DNA from 3 places in the Rhodoferax aquaticus genome. Region 2 is predicted to be linked to each of the others. Evidence: predicted binding sites of a transcription regulator. Region 2 holds the regulator's gene; each other region holds the start of a gene.
The links. Region 2 encodes sigma-54, which starts transcription at its own class of promoters, with help from an activator protein. Its sites were predicted from a motif close to TGGCANGNAANCTGCTTT; they were not measured.

Region 1 (5,994 bases), 1.3 Mb from region 2:
CCAATGCCTAAGTGCACACCGTAGACCAAGCCATAGAGCACGTGGGCAAAGTCCAGTTCGCCGCTGACCAGTTTGTCACGCACACCGGCCCATGAGGCTTCCTTGCTAGGCACAATCGTGACGCCGTACTTTTTGTCGAAACCGAGCACCGAGGCCATCACCACGCTGGCGCAATCGGTCAAAGGAATGAAGCCGATCTTGACTTCGGTTTTCTCGGGCGCATCGGAACCGCCTGCGTAGACGACGGCCCGCAGCGCCGGACTGATACCAACCGCGCCTACGGTTGCAGTTTGTAGCACTGCGCGGCGGCTGAGTTTGGCTTTCAAAAGGTCTGTCATGACAACACTCCAAAGTTAAAACACAAAACAAAAAAGGCGTCCACACGGGGTTCGACGCGCAGTGCGCAATCAAACCCGTGGGGACGCCTTTGTCCTTTTGCATTCACCCAGCCCGCCGTTGGACGGGGCGTTTGCATGACCTAAAGAAGGTCTTGTGAGGTGTTAAGCAAGGTATGTGCCATGAATGAAACCTGACAGTGTGTGTGTTCTAAATACTGCTGGCGCTATAAAAAGCGGAGCATGCGGCGCTTTGCGGATAAGCGCTACGGAGCTATTGGTTCATTAAATTTCGTTGCTTGAACCGGCGGTACGTTCATGGTGCCTGCACCAAAAAGGGTGGGGCGCTGATTCGCTTGCCCCAAGCTTGCCTTTCTATGGCGCGTGTGGCTCATCGGCGTGGCAGATTTTGGTGCGCCATAGTCCCTCTGCAACCAAGGCCGATTCGGGCTTGCCGTTGCGCACAGGGCGCTAAATGATCTCAGCTGCTGCTGTGGGTGCGGGCGTGGCTGTCACCCAGTTTAAATTCTTTGACCGTGTTCACCAAAGCCGTAGCTTGCTCGCGCAGTGTGGCGGCAGCAGCGTCCATTTCTTCTACGAGGGCGGCGTTCTGCTGGGTGGTGTGCTCCATATCAATCACAGCCATACCCACCTCAGCCACTCCGCGCGACTGCTCCATGCTGGCCGCACTGATGCGGCCCATGATCTCGGTGACTTCTTTGATGCTGCTGACAACCTGCGTCATGGTGGCACCGGCCTGATCGACCAAGGTCGTGCCTTGTTCTACGCGTTCAACGCTGGTGCTAATCAGCGACTTGATTTCGCGGGCCGCTTGAGCCGAGCGCCCAGCCAATGACCTGACCTCACTCGCGACCACCGCAAAGCCACGCCCTTGCTCCCCCGCTCGGGCGGCCTCTACTGCTGCGTTGAGGGCCAAGATGTTGGTTTGAAAGGCTATCCCGTCAATGACGCTGATGATGTCGGCAATTTTTTTAGATGCGTCATTGATGCCCTTCATCGTGTCGACCACTTGCCCCACCACCATGCCGCCTTGCGAAGCCACGTCCGTAGCTGCTAACGCCAGGCGGTTCGCTTTTTTTGCGCTATGGGCGTTTTGCTCCACGGCTTGTGACAGTTCTTTCATGGAGTTCGCCGTTTGAACCAAGGTGTTGGCCTGGCTTTCTGTGCGGCGGGCCAGCTCGTGGTTGCCTTCAGCAATTTCAACGCTGGTGGTTTCTACATTGTCAGAGCTACTGCGCACGCGCTGTACAACCTGGGCCAGATTGCTTTGCATAGACTTAAGCTGCCACAACAGACTGCTTTCGTCGCCGGGCATCAAGCGGACATCGTGGCTGAGATCGCCGGCACCTACGTTTTGTGCCAAGCTCACGGCAGTTTCCGGCTCGCTTCCTAGCTGGCGCAAAATGCTTCTGACCACCCAGCTGCCAAAGCCAACGGCCAGAAGCACAGCGGTGACGGCGCTAACCGCCATGACGGCCATCATGGCATTCGACTTGCCCAATGCACGATCGGTGATATGGTTTGCTTCTTCGACTTGGTCTGCGTGGAACTTGTCAAGAACTTTCTGAAGGTCTTCGCTTGCAGCGTCAAACCCAGCAGATCCGTTGGCGCCTTTCATGACTGCGTTGCCAGCTTCCATGCCTTGGTCCATATACGTTTTGGCCATGACCTTGCCCATGTCGTAAAACTTGGTGAAACTTGCATCCACTTCTTGCAAGACAGCGAGGTCTTTGTCTGCTTCCGCTTTTGCTTGGGGATTCCCCGTCTTGCTTTCGGCTTCCAGCTTAGCCTTGAAGCTAGCCACGCCTGCGCGAAACCGCTTGGCCGCGTCGTCGGCGTCTTTGTACCCGTCGGGGTCATGCGTGGCCGATACATCGGTCAAAAACTGTTGGACATCAGAACGGGCTAAGTTCATATCCCCTACGATCAGAACAAATTTGAGGGTGTCCCCGTGGATAGTTTTAACGTCGCTCGCGAGGCTGGCGAGGTACGAGGCCACCACCACCAAAGTAATTGCAAACAATCCAACGACAGCTGCAAATGCCAAAGACAAACGGGCTTTGATACTCAGGTTCTTGACCATACGCTGGGCTTTCGGAAGGGTTTTTTCATAGGGCTTGCACGGACCCACTATTCTTCAAGTGCTCTCGACGCCTCCAGTTTAGGGGGATTCACTGTGCTTGGGCGGAATATTTGAGGGGCTTATCGGGCGCTGTGCTCAGCAGATTCCAGCCGCCTTCCATCAACGCTTGCCAGTCTCAGGGAACCTTTGACGCCACTGACTGACACGCTGCTCTGATCAGGACCACAGCTCGGCCACGTCCAGTATGCGCTGGGCCACTTCCACGATCTTCAGGTTTTTGTCCATGGCGGTTTTGCGCAGCTTGGCGTACGCCGCGTCCTCGCTGAGCTGCTGACGCTGCATCAGCAATGCTTTGGCCCGGTCAATCACCTTGCGGTCTTGCAAGGTGGCGCTCAGTGCATTGAGTTCGTCGCGTGTGTCTGCCAGCTCTTGGCGCAGCGCTTGTTCGTGTTGGAAGCGGGCCAGCGCGACATCCAGAATCGGCCGTATGCGTTCGGCTTGAAGCCCCGCGACGATGTAGGCCGACACACCCGCAGCCACTGCAGCGCGGGCATTGTCTGCGTCATGGTCATTGGTAAACATGACGATGGGGCGGCGCGCATCACGCGTGGCCATGACAACATGTTCCAGTGCATCTCTCGCTTCGCTTTCCGCGTCGACAATGATCAAGTCGGGCTGCAACTGGGCCAAACGTTCGGTCAAAAAAACGTCGGGCGGCAGGGAGGCCACCAAGTTGAACCCATTTTCAAGCAAACCAATACGCAAGCTGCGCGAGCGCTCCGCCTGCTCAAGGGCATGGCTGTCGCCCGGATCCTCAACATCCAGTTCCGCAGTGATGACAACAATTCGCAGTGCTTCGGTCATGGTGAACGGCATGCAAGCAAGTTTCGCACCATAAGGGTGCTTGGGGCCCCTTACACTGAGCACTTGCTAACCGGTGATGGGCGCAAGCTAGGGCGCAGGGCCGCGTGCCATGCTACAGACGATGGAAACGGGGTACATGTGAATTACAAAACTTATGGCCTGGGCCGCGTGGTGGTTTTGGTGCTGGGTCTTTGGGCTGGGCAAGCCTTGGCCGAATGCACTGCGCAGCCTCAGGCGCCTAGCACCGAGCACATCGCGACGGCCCAGGCCAATGTCCGAGACCGCGGGTTTTTGTGGCGGGTAAGCAAAGGTGGGCACAGTTCTTATGTCTATGGGACCGCGCACGTGGCTGCGTGGGACTGGGCGTTTCCTGGACCTGTTTTGGGGCAGGCGTGGCATGAAGCGGATGTGCTTGCACTAGAAATAAATCCCTTAGAGCCAGAGACTGCGAGCACCCTGGAGCAGAAGATGAGCGCGAAGACTGCGCCACCTTTGCCAGCCGCTTTGAACGCGCGCATGCAGGCGGTGGCGGACCGGCTTTGTATAGCACGAGAGGCTTTGGTGCGCTATCGCCCCGAGATGCAGCTAGCCACTCTGGCGAGCATGGTAGCGCGGGACCAGGGCTTGGAGCCCACCTATGGCATTGACTTGCAAATGGCACTGATGGCGAACGCTGCCCAGCGACCCATCGTGTCTTTGGAAACCGTTGACGAGCAGCTGGAGGCATTGCGCGATGACAAGGCGCCCCTTGCACAACGCAATGCTGACGTGGCCTCGGCCTTGCGCGACTTGGAGAGCGGCAAAACCCGCAGTATGTTGATCAAGCTGATGCAAGCCTGGGCAAACCATGACTTGGCTACCCTGGAAAATTACGCCGCCTGGTGTGCCTGTATCAAAACGGCTTCAGAGAAAGCAGCTATGAAACGCTTGGTGGATGACCGCAACCCTGTCATGGCCCAACGATTGGATGCGCTGCATGCTGCGGGGACCAAGGTGTTGTTGGCGGTGGGCGCCTTACATTTGGCAGGCCCCACCGGCTTACCCACCCTACTGGCGAAGCAGGGCTACACGGTACAGCGCTTGTACTAATGGAGCAGGCCTTAGAGTCCAGCGTGTGGTAACTCCGTGCGAGTGCTTGGCTGAGACTAAGGCCGCATTCTCATCGGTAGACGGATCATGCTTCACGGTGGGGCAGTAGGTGGTAGCGCAAGCGCCGGGCCTTTGGATGCCTTTGTCTTGGGCCAAGCGGCGCAGCCTGTCAACAAGGCGACACGAAAGCATGCCTACTTGCTGCGCATCAAAATGGAAGACGTGGCGGTGGCTATGATGAAGTTTTGGAGCCAATGCAATGCAAAAATTTAGATGGAATGCCGCCTTGATGGCCCTGCTAATTGCGGGGTCATTGGGTGCCGGGGCCAACGCGGCTGAACTCAAACTGCGCATCTTAGAGACGACTGATGTGCACATGAACCTGTTGAGCTACGACTACTACCAAGACAAAGCGACCGACCAATACGGTTTGGCACGCACGGTTAGCCTGATCAAGGCTGCGCGGGGCGAGGCGACCAACAGTATGCTGTTTGACAACGGAGACTTGTTGCAAGGTAACCCCTTGGGAGACTTGGTGGCCAAAGTGCACCCACTCAAAGAGGGGCAAGTTCACCCCGCCTACAAGGTGATGAACCAGATGGGCTATGACGCCGCCAACATTGGCAACCACGAATTCAATTACGGCCTGGCGTTTTTGCGCCGCTCCTTGCAGGGCGCCAACTTCCCTTACGTCAATTCCAATGTGTTTTTGGATAACACCGCCAAGGACAGCGCCAACCCAACGCATGCTTTCACACCTTATGTGCTGTTGGACCGCACCTTCAAAGACTCCCAAGGTGCCAGTCACAACCTCAAGGTCGGCGTGATTGGCTTTGTGCCACCCCAAATCATGCAGTGGGACAAGGCCAACTTAGAAGGTCAGGTCGTCACCCTGGATATGGCTGATATGGCGAAAAAGTATGTGCCTGAAATGCGAGCCAAGGGCGCACAACTGGTGATCGCCATTCCGCATTCCGGGTTTGAAAAAGGTGAGGTAGGGCAGTTTGCGGAAAACTCGGTGTCGCGCTTGGCCGAGGTGCCAAGTATCGACGCCATTTTGTTCGGCCATGCGCATGCCGAGTTCCCGAGCAAGGCGTTTGCCACCTACCCCAAAGTGGACATCGAGCGTGGCACGATCAACGGGGTTGCTGCTGTCATGCCAGGTCGCTGGGGTGACCATTTGGGCGTGGTGGACTTCACACTGGACAACAGCAGCGGCGCGTGGAAAGTGGTGGACAGCCGCTCCACCATACGCCCCATCTTTGACCGTGTGGCCAAGAAGTCCGTGGCCGAGATCGACCCCATGGTCGAAAAAGCCGTTGGTGCAGAGCACGCACAAACCTTGGAGTACGTGCGTGGCAAGGTGGCCTTTAGCAGCGCACCCATTTACAGCTACTTCGCGCAGGTGGGCGATGATTCCTCCGTGCAAATCGTGTCCAACGCGCAAATTGCCTACGTCAAACGTGCTATGCAGGGTACCGAGTACGAAAAGTACCCTGTGCTTTCGGCAGCTGCGCCTTTTAAATCGGGCGGACGCCAAGGCTGGGGCTACTACACCGACATTCCCGCGGGGCCCTTGGCCATCAAGCACGTGGCCGACCT
Region 2 (5,994 bases):
ATTTTTCCGGGCAGCTTGAGGTCAGGCGTGAGCACCCAAGCGCTCCAGCCTGCGTAGTGCTTCTTCCAGTGGCTGGCCAGTTGGCTAAAGAACTCGCCACCGTCTTCGGTGTGCGCCAACTCCCGCGCGCCAAAACGGGCTTGCTCGCCCTCCCCGGCTACACCGCCAATGCCAATGCGCTCGCCGTAGGGTGGGTTCATCACCATCACGCCGCCGCCTTCTATAGGAGGCATACGTTGCAAGGCATCGCCACCGCGAAACTCAATCACATCGCCCACACCTGCGCGCTCTGCGTTGCGCTGGGCAAAGTCCACCATACGGTGGGACACATCACTGCCGTAGATCAGGGTCGTTTGTCCAGGCTCGGGCTTGACCACATTGGCAGCAGCCTCTTGTTTGAGGGCAGCCCATGCTTGGGGCTGAAAAGGCACGTACTTCTCGAACGCAAAGCGCCGCAAGCTGCCAGCCGCAATATTGCAGGCGATTTGCGCTGCCTCAATGGCCACGGTGCCGCTGCCGCAGCAGGGGTCGTACAAGGGCAGCAGGTCCTCTTCTCCAGAGGCCCAGCCGCTGGCGGCAATCATGGCGGCTGCCAAGGTTTCTTTCAATGGCGCATCGCCTTTGTCTTCGCGCCAGCCGCGCTTGAACAAGGGTTCGCCCGAGGTGTCGATGTACAGCGAGCACGCATCCGTGGTCAGGTGGGCAAAAATGCGCACATCGGGCCACTGGGTGTCCACATCGGGGCGCACGCCATTGGCTTTTTCGCGAAACCGGTCGCACACCGCGTCTTTGACCTTCAAGGCCGCAAAGTTCAAGGACGTGAGAGGGCTGTGTTGGGCCGTCACTTCCACCTTGATGCTTTGACGGGGTGTGAACCAGCGCTCCCACGGTACTTCGCAAGCCGCGCGATAGAGGTCTTGTTCGTTGCGGTACTCGGTGTACGACAAGAGCACCAGCACACGCTGCGCCAAGCGGCTGTACAGATTGAGCAGCATGGCATGGGCAAACGAAGTGCGCACCGCCACGCCACCGCGCTGCTTGGTAATGCACCCCGGTGGCAAACCTGTGATTTGCAGAATCTCAGGCGCCAGATAGTCTTCTACGCCGGCGGCGCAGGGTAAAAAGAGTTGGAGTTGGTTCACAGGGCTTTCCTTAGCGAAGCGGGGGCAATTTTGAGCCCTTCGCGGTATTTGGCAACCGTACGGCGGGCACATTCAATGCCCTGCTCTTTGAGCATGTCGGAGATTTGGTTGTCGGACAGCGGTTTGAGATTGCTCTCCGCACTGATGAATTGTTTGATCAAGGCCCGCACTGCCGTACTGGACGCGTTACCCCCCGACTCGGTGCCCAGACCTGAGCCAAAGAAGTATTTCAGCTCAAAGGTACCAAAGGGCGTAGCCATGTACTTGGCCGTGGTGACCCGGCTGATGGTGGACTCGTGCAAGCCCAGCTCATCCGCAATTTCACGCAACACCAAGGGGCGCATGGCCAGTTCACCATGCACAAAAAAACTACTTTGCCGCTCGACGATGGCCGTGCTCACCCGCAGAATCGTGTCAAAGCGCTGCTGGATATTCTTGATGAACCAGCGGGCTTCTTGCAAGCGCTGTTGCAGCGCAGCGTGGCTGGCAGTGTCTTTGCCGCCACGGTGGTTGCGCAGCACATTGGCATAAATATCATGGACTCGTAAGCGCGGCATCACCTCTGGGTTAAGCAGTACCCGAAACTTGGTATTCACTACACCAGGCCGCTTGCTCACAGGAACGACCAGCACATCGGGCACCACAATGTTGCGCTGCACGTCCACAAAACGCCGCCCCGGCTTGGGTTCCAAGCGCGCGATCAGTGCAATGGCTTCGCGCACTTGCGCATCGGTGGCATCGCACAGCTGCACCAAGCGCTTGATGTCACGGCGAGCCAGCAAATCCATGGGCTGGGAGCACATCCGCACGGCCACCGCCAGCAAGGCGCTGCGCTCATCGCTCAGATCCTCATCCGCCTGCAGGGCTTTGAGCTGCAAGCGCAAACACTCGCCCAAATTGCGTGCGCCTACCCCTACGGGCTCTAGGCTATGCAACAAGTGCAGGGCGACCGTGAAGTGGTGAACCAAATCATCGAGCTGATCCAAGTCGCCGCCGCACAAGCCACGCGCAAGGTCCTCCAGTGGCTCATCCAAATAGCCGTCGTCGTTGAGCGACTCAATCAAAAACCGCAGGGCGGCTGTGTCGGTGGGGCTCAGGCGCAAGCGCAGCGCTTGGCGGTGCAAATGGGCTTGTAAAGACTCTTGGGTGCGCGCCAACTCCGTGGCGTCAAAGTCACCATCATCACCAAGGTTGTTGGTACTGGCCTTGGCTTCACCACCCCATTCGCCGTCGTCCGGCGCCATGTCGGTGGTGCCATCGCCCTCCCAACTCACGCCATCATCGGCAGACAGCGGGGTGGCTTCATCGTCATTGGTGGCCTCAGCGCTCGTGGTACTTGCGTAGTCAGCTATAGAAGTAGGAGCAGTTTCGGCTTCCCGGTCGTCGCGCGTCACCGGCGTATCAGCCTGGGCAATGCCAAAGTCTTCACGCACAGCCTCGTCTTGGGTGAGCTCCAGAAACGGATTTTCATCCAGCATCTGCTCCACTTCTTGGCTTAGCTCCAAGGTAGAGAGCTGCAAGAGGCGAATAGATTGCTGCAGTTGCGGCGTCAGCGCTAGGTGTTGCGAGACGCGTAGGGAAAGCCCTTGCTTCATCTCACAACCACCCTGCGGACGTTAAAAGGGCTGCACGGGGCATGGGGCCAAACTAAGCGAGAGAAGGCGCTTCGCGGGCCAAGGCCTAGGAAGCGTTTGCGCACACTTGCCATGGTCACATCTTGAAGTTTTCGCCGAGGTAGACACGGCGCACATCTGCGTTGTCCACGATCTCGGTAGGAGTGCCTTGCGCCAGCACGCGGCCGTCACTGATGATGTACGCGTGGTCACAAATACCCAGTGTTTCACGCACGTTGTGGTCCGTAATCAGAACGCCAATGCCGCGACCCTTCAAGAAATTGATGATGCGCTGAATCTCTATCACCGCAATCGGGTCAATACCGGCAAATGGCTCATCCAGCAAGATAAACCGTGGTCGGGTGGCCAAGGCGCGTGCAATTTCAACACGCCGCCGCTCACCGCCGGACAAGGCCAAAGAAGGACTTTCGCGCAAATGCTCGACGCGCAGGTCTTGCAACAAAGCCGTCAGGCGCGATTCAATTTCACCGCCGCTCAGTGCCTTGCCGTCGGCGTCTTTTTGCAATTCCAGCACGGCGCGCACGTTGTCTTCCACGTTGAGCTTGCGAAAAATAGATTGCTCTTGCGGCAAATACCCCAAGCCCAGGCGTGCGCGGCGGTGAATGGGCATGTGCTCAATGGACTGGCCATCAATGGTGATGTCGCCCGCACTGGCTCGCAAGAGCCCCACAATCATGTAAAACGAGGTGGTCTTACCTGCGCCATTTGGGCCCAATAAGCCCACCACTTCGCCGGTACGCACTGCCAGTGACACGTCTTTAACGACTTGTCGTTTGCCGTAAGACTTTTGCAGGTGGTGCGCTTCTAGACTACTCACCGGGGCAACTTCTGAATGCGCACTCACTTGGCCGGTGCTCCTAAGGTCGTGGTCGCGCGCAGTGCTGGCGCTGCAGCCCCTGTACCGGGTGCCACCGCATCGGGTTTAGGTGTCAACATGGCTCGCACGCGGCCCCCAGTGGGTGCACCAGCAACGCCTTTGCTATGGTTGCCATCCACCGTAAACATATCAGTCAGGTTTTCGTAGACGATGACGCCACCAGTGATCTCGTCTGCCAATACAGCCCCACGCAAGCGCCGTAGTACCGCCTTTTTGGTGAACTTGACGGTGTCTGCCTTGCCATCGTAGTCAATGGTTTCGCCCTCACCCTCAATGAACTCTTCAAGACCTTCACGCTTTTGGCGAAAAAATGCCAAGGCGTCAGGCGCGGCGATCACGCGGCCAAATTGGTACCCATCGGGGTCTTGGCGCACCTCCACTTGGTGGCCACGAATTTGGATAGTGCCTTTGGTCAACACCACGCGCCCTGTAAAGATGCTCACCTGTTTGAGGTCGTCGTAGCGCAATGCGTCGGCCTCGATGTTCATAGGTTTGTCTCGGTCTGCCTTTTCGGCAAACACCGGGCTGGTCACCAAGGCAATCGCCAAGGACCACATTACATAGAAACAGGGATTTTTCATAAAGGCACGGAACTTGCTAAAACGCATGGGGCATTGTACCCAGCGACGGCCCAAGTCCGCGCCTTTTAGAGCGCGAAAACCTATGAAGCGCTTAAGCGCCGGCGCGAATACCGGCCACCAAAGCGTCGACCACTTGCAAGGCGCGCTCCATGCTGCGCGCGATAGATCCGTCCGTGTAGTAACGCCCTGCAACGCCCAAGGCGGGCACACCTTCTACCTTGTAGGCATTTTGCAGCTTGGATGCCTTTTGGGCTTTGGTAACGACCGTGAAGGAGTTGTACTGCTCCACAAACTTGGCCTTGTCTACGCCTTGCTGGGCCACCCACGCGGTGATGCCTTCGCCTTTTGACAAATCCAGGCGCTGCGCGTGGATCGCCTGAAACACTTTGGCGTGCAGCTTGTCCAACAGGCCCATAGCCTCCAGCGTGTAGTAGAGACGTTGTTGGGGCACAAAATCGTCGCGAAACGCGACGGGAGCCCGCCGGAATGCAACGTCTTTGGGCAGCTTTTTGACCCACGCTTCCAAGGTGGGCTCGAACGCGTTGCAGTGCGGGCAGTTGTACCAAAAGAACTCGACCACTTCAATCTTGCCTGCGGGTGCGTCCACCGCCGCGCGGATATCTAGAACTTGGTAATCCGTGCCGGCCTCAGGCTTTTTAAACTGGGCATGGGCTGCAGGTGCCACCCACAGGCCCGAAGCGGCGACTGCACCAGCAGCGACTTGCGTAAATTCACGACGTTTCATGTAAGAGATCTCCATAAGCTTGGAATGTGACCACAAAGGGTCGCAATAGTTCCGGGGTTTAGCGCTGCACGCGCACCAACGAAGTGTCTAGGCCGGCTTTGTCCAACTTTTCTTTGGAACGCTCGGCCTCATCCTTTTTTTCGAACGGGCCAACGCGCACCCTGAACACCGTGCGCCCGGATTGCTCACGCTCTGACACCTTGGTCTCAATGCCGCTCAGCGAGAGTTTGGCCCGGTGCGCTTCTGCATCTTCGGAGGTTTTAAACGCGCCAACTTGGACAAAGTAGCTCACCCCTTCACCATCGGCGGTGGCCATTTTGGCCTTGGCCAAATCACCCAAGGGATCCGCGGAAGGCGCTTTGGCATCCGCCTTGGCATCGGGCTTTGCCGCTGCCTTAGGTTCAGCCTTCGGATCGGGCTTGGCTTCGGCTTTAGCGTCCGCAGGCTTGGCGTTGGGGTCGGCAGCAGGCTCTGGCGCAGGTGCGGGCTTGACCGGGTTCTTGCCATACAGCGGCGAGTTCGGGTCCCAGTCTTTGTTTTTCTGGGCTTCAGCAACGTCTTGCTCGGCGGAGCGGCTTTGGCTCTTGTTCAGAAAAGGCACGGGCACTTTGGTCACATAGACCGCCACCGCCAAGGCAACACCCAAACCAAAGACGACTCCGATGACGAAGCCCAAGAAGGTACCGCCGCGCTGATTTTTCATGCCCTGCCTTTTCATTGAAAACCTTACATTTTTTGCGGAGCGCTTACGCCCAGCACCGCCAAGCCGTTGCGCAGCACTTGGGCGGTGGCCGCCACCAAGGCCAAACGCGCCTGCTTGACTTGCACGTCATCCACCAAGATGCGCTCAGCATCGTAATAGCTGTGGTAGCTAGCCGCGAGTTCACGCAGGTAAAAAGTCACATCATGCGGCGCAAAACCTGAAGCCGCAGCGCTGAGCATCTCGGGGTACTTGGCCAAGAGCAGCATCAGGGCCATGGCCTGCGGGCTTTGCAGCGCAGACAGGTCCACCCCA
Region 3 (5,994 bases), 1.2 Mb from region 2:
TTCGGTGGTCAGTGCGCCGCGCACGGCACGCGCATTCTCACGGGCCGCACTCAGGCAAGACATGATGCTCGATGGATTGCTCTCATCTTTGACCATGAAGTCCATGACTTCACGGGCTTGGATCTCGCCGTGCCGCTCTTTGTAGCTATAGAGCAACTCACTGATAGACAGCAGGCCTTGCCAGCCCAGTTGCGCAACCGCTTCTGATTGCGGCAACAGCGAAGTTTGGTAGTTGACATCCAACATACGCGCGGTGTTTTCCGCGCGCTCTGTGTAGCGGGACATCCAGAACAGATGGTCAGCGGTTCTTGACAACATATTTGGGAGCCTCTCTCAAGCTGACTGCGTTTGGGATTGGGTGGAGGTTGCGGCACTGCCGGGCGCGACCTCATCTTCTTCTAGGATCCAAGTGTCCTTGGTGCCACCGCCTTGGCTGCTGTTGACCACCAAGGAGCCGTCCTTCAGCGCAACGCGTGTGAGGCCGCCAGGCACCATTTGCACTGTCTTGCCAGACAGCACATAAGGCCGCAGGTCAATGTGGCGCGGCGCTATGCCGCTCTCCACAAAGGTGGGACAACTGGACAGACTGAGCGTGGGTTGCGCTATATAGCCACTGGGGTTAGCCAACAAGGCCTTGCGGAAGTCTTCAATCTCTGCCTGGGTCGACGCTGGACCCACCAACATGCCGTAGCCGCCTGCTCCATGCACCTCTTTGACGACCAAGTCTTTCAAGTTGGCCAAGGTGTACGCCAAGTCGTCCTTGTTGCGGCACATGTAAGTCGGCACATTGTTCAAAATGGGCTTTTCACCCAAGTAAAACTCGATCATTTTCGGCACGTAGGGATAGATAGACTTGTCATCTGCAATACCGGTACCGACTGCATTGCAAATGGTGACGTTTCCGGCGCGGTACGCACTTATCAGCCCCGCGCAGCCCAGCGTGGATGTTGGCCTAAAGACAGTGGGGTCCAAAAAGTCGTCATCTACGCGGCGGTAGATCACGTCTACACGGCGCGGACCACGGGTCGTGCGCATGTAGACAAAGTTGTCTTTCACAATCAGGTCTTGCCCCTCCACCAGCTCAACGCCCATTTGCTGCGCCAAGAACGCGTGCTCAAAATAGGCGCTGTTGTACATGCCTGGCGTCAATACAACGACGGTGGGCTCAGCGGTCGTGGCCGGACTGCTAGCGCGCAGGGTTTCTAACAACAAATCTGGGTAGTGGGCGATGGGGGCCACACGGTGCGCGCTGAACAAATCAGGGAACAAACGCATCATCATCTTGCGGTCTTCCAGCATGTAGCTCACGCCACTGGGCACCCGCAAATTGTCTTCTAGCACGTAGTACTCGCCTTTGCCATTGGCATCTGGCGCACGCACGATGTCGATCCCCGAAATTTGCGAGTAGATCCGGTTGGGCACCTCTACGCCCATCATCTCGGGGCGAAACTGCGCGTTGTTTTCAATCTGCTCGCGCGGCACGATGCCCGCTTTGAGAATCTCTTGGTCGTGGTAAATGTCGTAAATGAACCGATTCAGTGCAGTGACGCGCTGCACCAAACCTTGCTCCATGCTGCCCCACTCATGGGCAGGAATGATGCGAGGGATCAGGTCAAACGGAATTAGGCGCTCAGTGCCTGCTCCGTCTTCGTCCTTCTCGCCGTATACGGCAAAAGTTATGCCCACACGTCGGAAGATCATTTCCGCTTCTTCTCGACGTTTGGCCATCATGTCGCCGGGTTGGCGCGCTAGCCATTCGTCATAGATCTTGTAGTGCTCGCGTATTTGCTTGCCATGAGTAAAAAACTCGTAGGGAAGCTGGGTGTACATCTCATCGAATTTCCGCATAAAAGACCTCTTTCAACACGTTCTATGCAAGCTTTGGGCCACCGATATCATGCACCACGATGGCGCTTGGTAATGTGAAGCCACCTAAGCGTTTTACCTAGGGATACGCCACATTTTGGGGCTACATCCGCGTATACCCTTGGCACCATGACCGCGCATTGTCACCAATACGATGCATACTGACTTGCAGCAGACCCAGCCCTGTTTGGCGCAGGACTTGCTTTGAGCCATGCACAAGCCCTGTTGCTACTATGTAGCCGTTACTGCAATTGTGGTAACGCCTTTCCAGTGTGAGATTTAACGAGACCGGCCCCATGTCCATCCACGCAGCACTGAACCACGTCACCCATTACTCCTACGACCGTTTAGTCAATCTCGGTCCCCAAGTGATCCGTCTGCGCCCAGCGCCCCATTGCCGCAGCAAAATCATCTCGTACTCCCTCAAAGTCGAGCCAGCTACCCACTTTGTGAATTGGCAACAAGATCCATTTGCCAACTACCAAGCACGGCTAGTCTTTCCGGAAAAAACAAAGGAGTTCAAGGTCACCGTCGACTTAGTCGTCGAAATGGCCGTGTACAACCCGTTCGACTTCTTCCTTGAACCCGAGGCCGAAGAGTTCCCATTTACCTACGCGGCTGAGCTCAAACAAGAGCTTCTGCCGTACTTGGCAGCGGACCCTATGACGCCCCTGCTGCAGGCGTATTTGGACAAGATTGACCGAACGAAACGCCGTAGCGTGATCTTTTTGGTGGACCTCAACACCATGGTTCACCAGTCTGTGGACTACACCATTCGCATGGAGCCGGGCGTCCAAACTCCGGAAGAGACGCTGACGCTAGGGTCGGGTTCATGCCGTGACTCTGCATGGCTGCTGGTCCAATTGCTGAGGCACTGCGGACTTGCTGCGCGCTTTGTATCGGGCTATTTGATTCAGCTCGCCCCCGATGTGAAGTCTCTCGACGGTCCTAGCGGCACGGAAGTGGACTTCACAGACCTGCATGCTTGGTGCGAGGTTTACTTGCCCGGCGCAGGCTGGATTGGCCTTGATGCTACGAGCGGTCTCTTGGCAGGTGAGGGGCATATCCCATTGGCCTGCACGCCGCAGCCCTCGGGAGCAGCGCCAATTGAAGGTGGCGTGGATGAGAGCGAAGTGAAGTTCCAACACCACATGCAGGTCACGCGTTTATACGAGTCTCCTCGTGTCACCAAGCCTTACACCCCTGAGCAGTGGGCTGCGGTCATGCACTTGGGCGACCACGTGGACTCCGAGCTCCTAGCGGGTGATGTGCGCCTAACAATGGGAGGAGAACCCACGTTTGTGGCGGTTAACGACCGCGATGCGCCTGAGTGGAACACTGACGCCTTGGGCCCCACGAAACGCGGCTTTGCAACCGAACTGGTGCACAAACTGCGTGACGAATACGGCCAAGGTGGATTTCTGCATTTCGGCCAAGGCAAGTGGTATCCCGGCGAACAATTGCCGCGTTGGGCACTTAATATTTACTGGCGCGCCGACAAGCAAAAAGTCTGGAACAACCCAGAGTTATTCACCGATGAGCGCAAACCGACGCACTACACAGCCACAGATGCCCAGCGCTTTGTATCTCGCTTAGCCTGCAATCTGGGACTCACCGACAAGTATCTGCAGGCTGGTTATGAAGACACTTGGTACTACCTGTGGCGCGAGCGCCGCTTGCCGGTCAATGTAGATCCGTTCAACAGCAAGCTTGATGATGAGATGGAACGTGCGCGTCTGCGGCGAGTCTTTGAACAAAAGCTGGATTCGGTTGTGGGCTATGTGCTGCCTCTTAAAGTGGCCGATGACCGCGGCGCAAAAACCCAAACCAATAACCCAAAGCTTGCGGGACCCAGGTGGACGACTGGCCCATGGTTTTTCCGTGATGAGCGCATGTACCTCATGCCTGGTGACTCTCCGATGGGTCTGCGCTTACCCCTAGACTCTCTGCCGTGGGTGAGCCAAGGTGACTTCCCTTACCTAGTAGAGAGAGATCCCACGGTGGACCGTGGCCAACTCCCCCTCCACTCCACATTTGCTGCACGCTATGCATCGGGCAGCACTGGCAGCGCCTCCATAGCCAGTGGATCGGTGGGCTCTAGTGGCTTGCCCTATCTGGCTGGCAATCTGGCCGTGCCAGAAGCCGGTCGTAAGATGCAAGCCACGCCTGGCAGCGGAGACACCAGCATATCCACCCATGCACAGCACGCCACGCAGCCTGAGCCGGCCCTGTTCGCCAAATCGCCCACTCGATTTGAATCCGCCCACTGGATCACCCGCACCGCACTGTGCGTAGAGGTACGCGATCCACGCCGCGCCAGTGGCCCTAAAGCTGAAGCCCAAGGCTCCAAGTCAGGGGTCTTGTACGTGTTTATGCCGCCTCTTGAGCGACTAGAGGACTACCTCGACCTGTTGGCCGCCATCGAAGCAACCGCCACTGAGCTCAAGATGCAGCTCGTGCTAGAAGGCTACCCACCTCCCCGCGACCCACGCTTAAAGCTGCTGCAAGTCACCCCGGACCCCGGCGTGATCGAGGTCAACGTGCACCCCGTCACCAACTGGAAAGAACTGGTCTACAACACCGAGTTTTTGTACAACGCGGCCTTCGAGTCGCGCCTGAGCGCCGAGAAGTTCATGACCGATGGCCGCCACACCGGCACCGGTGGCGGTAACCACTTTGTGATGGGAGGTGCCACGCCGGCAGACAGCCCCTTCCTGCGAAAACCTGAGCTACTGGCCAGCCTGCTGCTGTACTGGCACAACCACCCGTCTTTGAGTTACTTGTTCAGCGGTATGTTTGTAGGCCCGACCAGTCAGGCACCGCGCGTGGACGAAGCCCGCAACGACCAGCTCTACGAACTGGAAATCGCGATTGAGCAGATCTACAAAAATCGCGAACTCTACGGCCAGAGCATGCCGCCGTGGTTGGTGGACCGCACGCTGCGCAACATACTGATCGACGTGACGGGCAACACCCATCGCAGCGAGTTTTCCATCGACAAGATGTACTCGCCAGACTCGTCCACGGGCCGTTTGGGCTTGCTAGAGTTGCGCGCCTTCGAGATGCCGCCGCACCCCCACATGAGCAGCGTGCAGCAGCTTCTGCTGCGCGCTTTGGTCGCCCGATTCTGGAAAGCGCCTTACAAGGCTCCGGTCACTCGCTGGGGCACCGAGCTGCACGACCGCTACATGCTGCCCACCTTCATCAAAATGGACTTTGATGATGTGATCGCCGACATGCAAGCTGCGGGCTACGCGTTCGACACCAGCTGGTTCGCCCCGCACTACGAGTTCCGCTTCCCGATGGTGGGTTCGGTCAAGAGCATGGGCGTAGAAATGACGCTGCGCTGCGCACTGGAGCCTTGGCATGTGATGGGCGAAGAAAGCAGCGCAGGCGGCACCGCCCGCTATGTGGACTCAAGCCTAGAGCGCATGGAGGTTCGAGTAACCGGCCTTAACGAGAGCCGCTATGTGGTAACTTGTAATGGCAAGGCCTTGCCCATGCAAAGTACAGGAACTGTAGGTGAATTTGTTGCAGCAGTTCGCTACAAGGCATGGAACCCTCCTAGTAGTCTGCATCCAACCATCGGAGTGCACACGCCGCTCACCTTTGACATTGTGGACACTTGGATGAAGCGATCGCTAGGTGGATGCCAGTACTTTGTGGCTCACCCCGGTGGATTGAACTACGAAACATTCCCCGTAAACGGCTACGAAGCAGAAAGTCGTCGGCTATCCCGCTTTGCAGCCATGGGCCACACACCGGGAAAACTCGTGATTCCCGAGGCAACCATTCACGTGCCGGGTAGCAAAGAATTTCCGTTTACGAAAGACCTTCGCCGAAGTTAAATGGCCCCGCACTTTTGATCAAGGTACACAAAGGACAAGTGCTGAATGCCAACGTTTTTTTGCATCTGACGACCCAATGGGTTGATATTTTTCAGCGAAAGGGGGCGTTGCTTCTGGGCGCTCCCCCTTTGCGATGCTTTTGACCTGTACCAATCTAAATGCTGTCAGGTTGACGGTAAGACATGTCCCCCTGGCAAGATGACGTTAGACAACAAAAAACCCGCTGCAGCTATAGCCAGAGCGGGTTATGAGGGGGTGTGAGATGGTCCGAAAGTGCTAA

Region 1: a site for sigma-54 is predicted at 3,317-3,334, ahead of EXZ61_RS17665 (ANTAR domain-containing response regulator). Genes of this name have one in related genera too.
Region 3: a site for sigma-54 is predicted at 2,055-2,072, ahead of EXZ61_RS07525 (transglutaminase family protein). Genes of this name have one in related genera too.

Annotation. Positions count from the first base shown of each region.
Region 1 is NZ_CP036282.1:3,825,419-3,831,412, reverse strand. Features, by position in the region: gene EXZ61_RS17675 (CmpA/NrtA family ABC transporter substrate-binding protein) at 1-338, opposite strand, end outside; gene EXZ61_RS22420 (methyl-accepting chemotaxis protein) at 817-2,439, opposite strand; gene EXZ61_RS17665 (ANTAR domain-containing response regulator) at 2,656-3,303, opposite strand; gene EXZ61_RS17660 (TraB/GumN family protein) at 3,442-4,392, shown strand; gene EXZ61_RS17655 (hypothetical protein) at 4,480-4,665, shown strand; gene EXZ61_RS17650 (bifunctional 2',3'-cyclic-nucleotide 2'-phosphodiesterase/3'-nucleotidase) at 4,652-5,994, shown strand, end outside.
Region 2 is NZ_CP036282.1:412,644-418,637, reverse strand. Features, by position in the region: gene EXZ61_RS01975 (THUMP domain-containing class I SAM-dependent RNA methyltransferase) at 1-1,142, opposite strand, end outside; gene rpoN (RNA polymerase factor sigma-54) at 1,139-2,737, opposite strand; gene lptB (LPS export ABC transporter ATP-binding protein) at 2,853-3,620, opposite strand; gene lptA (lipopolysaccharide transport periplasmic protein LptA) at 3,617-4,234, opposite strand; gene EXZ61_RS01955 (thiol:disulfide interchange protein DsbA/DsbL) at 4,326-4,979, opposite strand; gene EXZ61_RS01950 (SPOR domain-containing protein) at 5,038-5,682, opposite strand; gene argS (arginine--tRNA ligase) at 5,706-5,994, opposite strand, start outside.
Region 3 is NZ_CP036282.1:1,611,641-1,617,634, reverse strand. Features, by position in the region: gene EXZ61_RS07535 (alpha-E domain-containing protein) at 1-318, opposite strand, end outside; gene EXZ61_RS07530 (circularly permuted type 2 ATP-grasp protein) at 334-1,848, opposite strand; gene EXZ61_RS07525 (transglutaminase family protein) at 2,163-5,714, shown strand.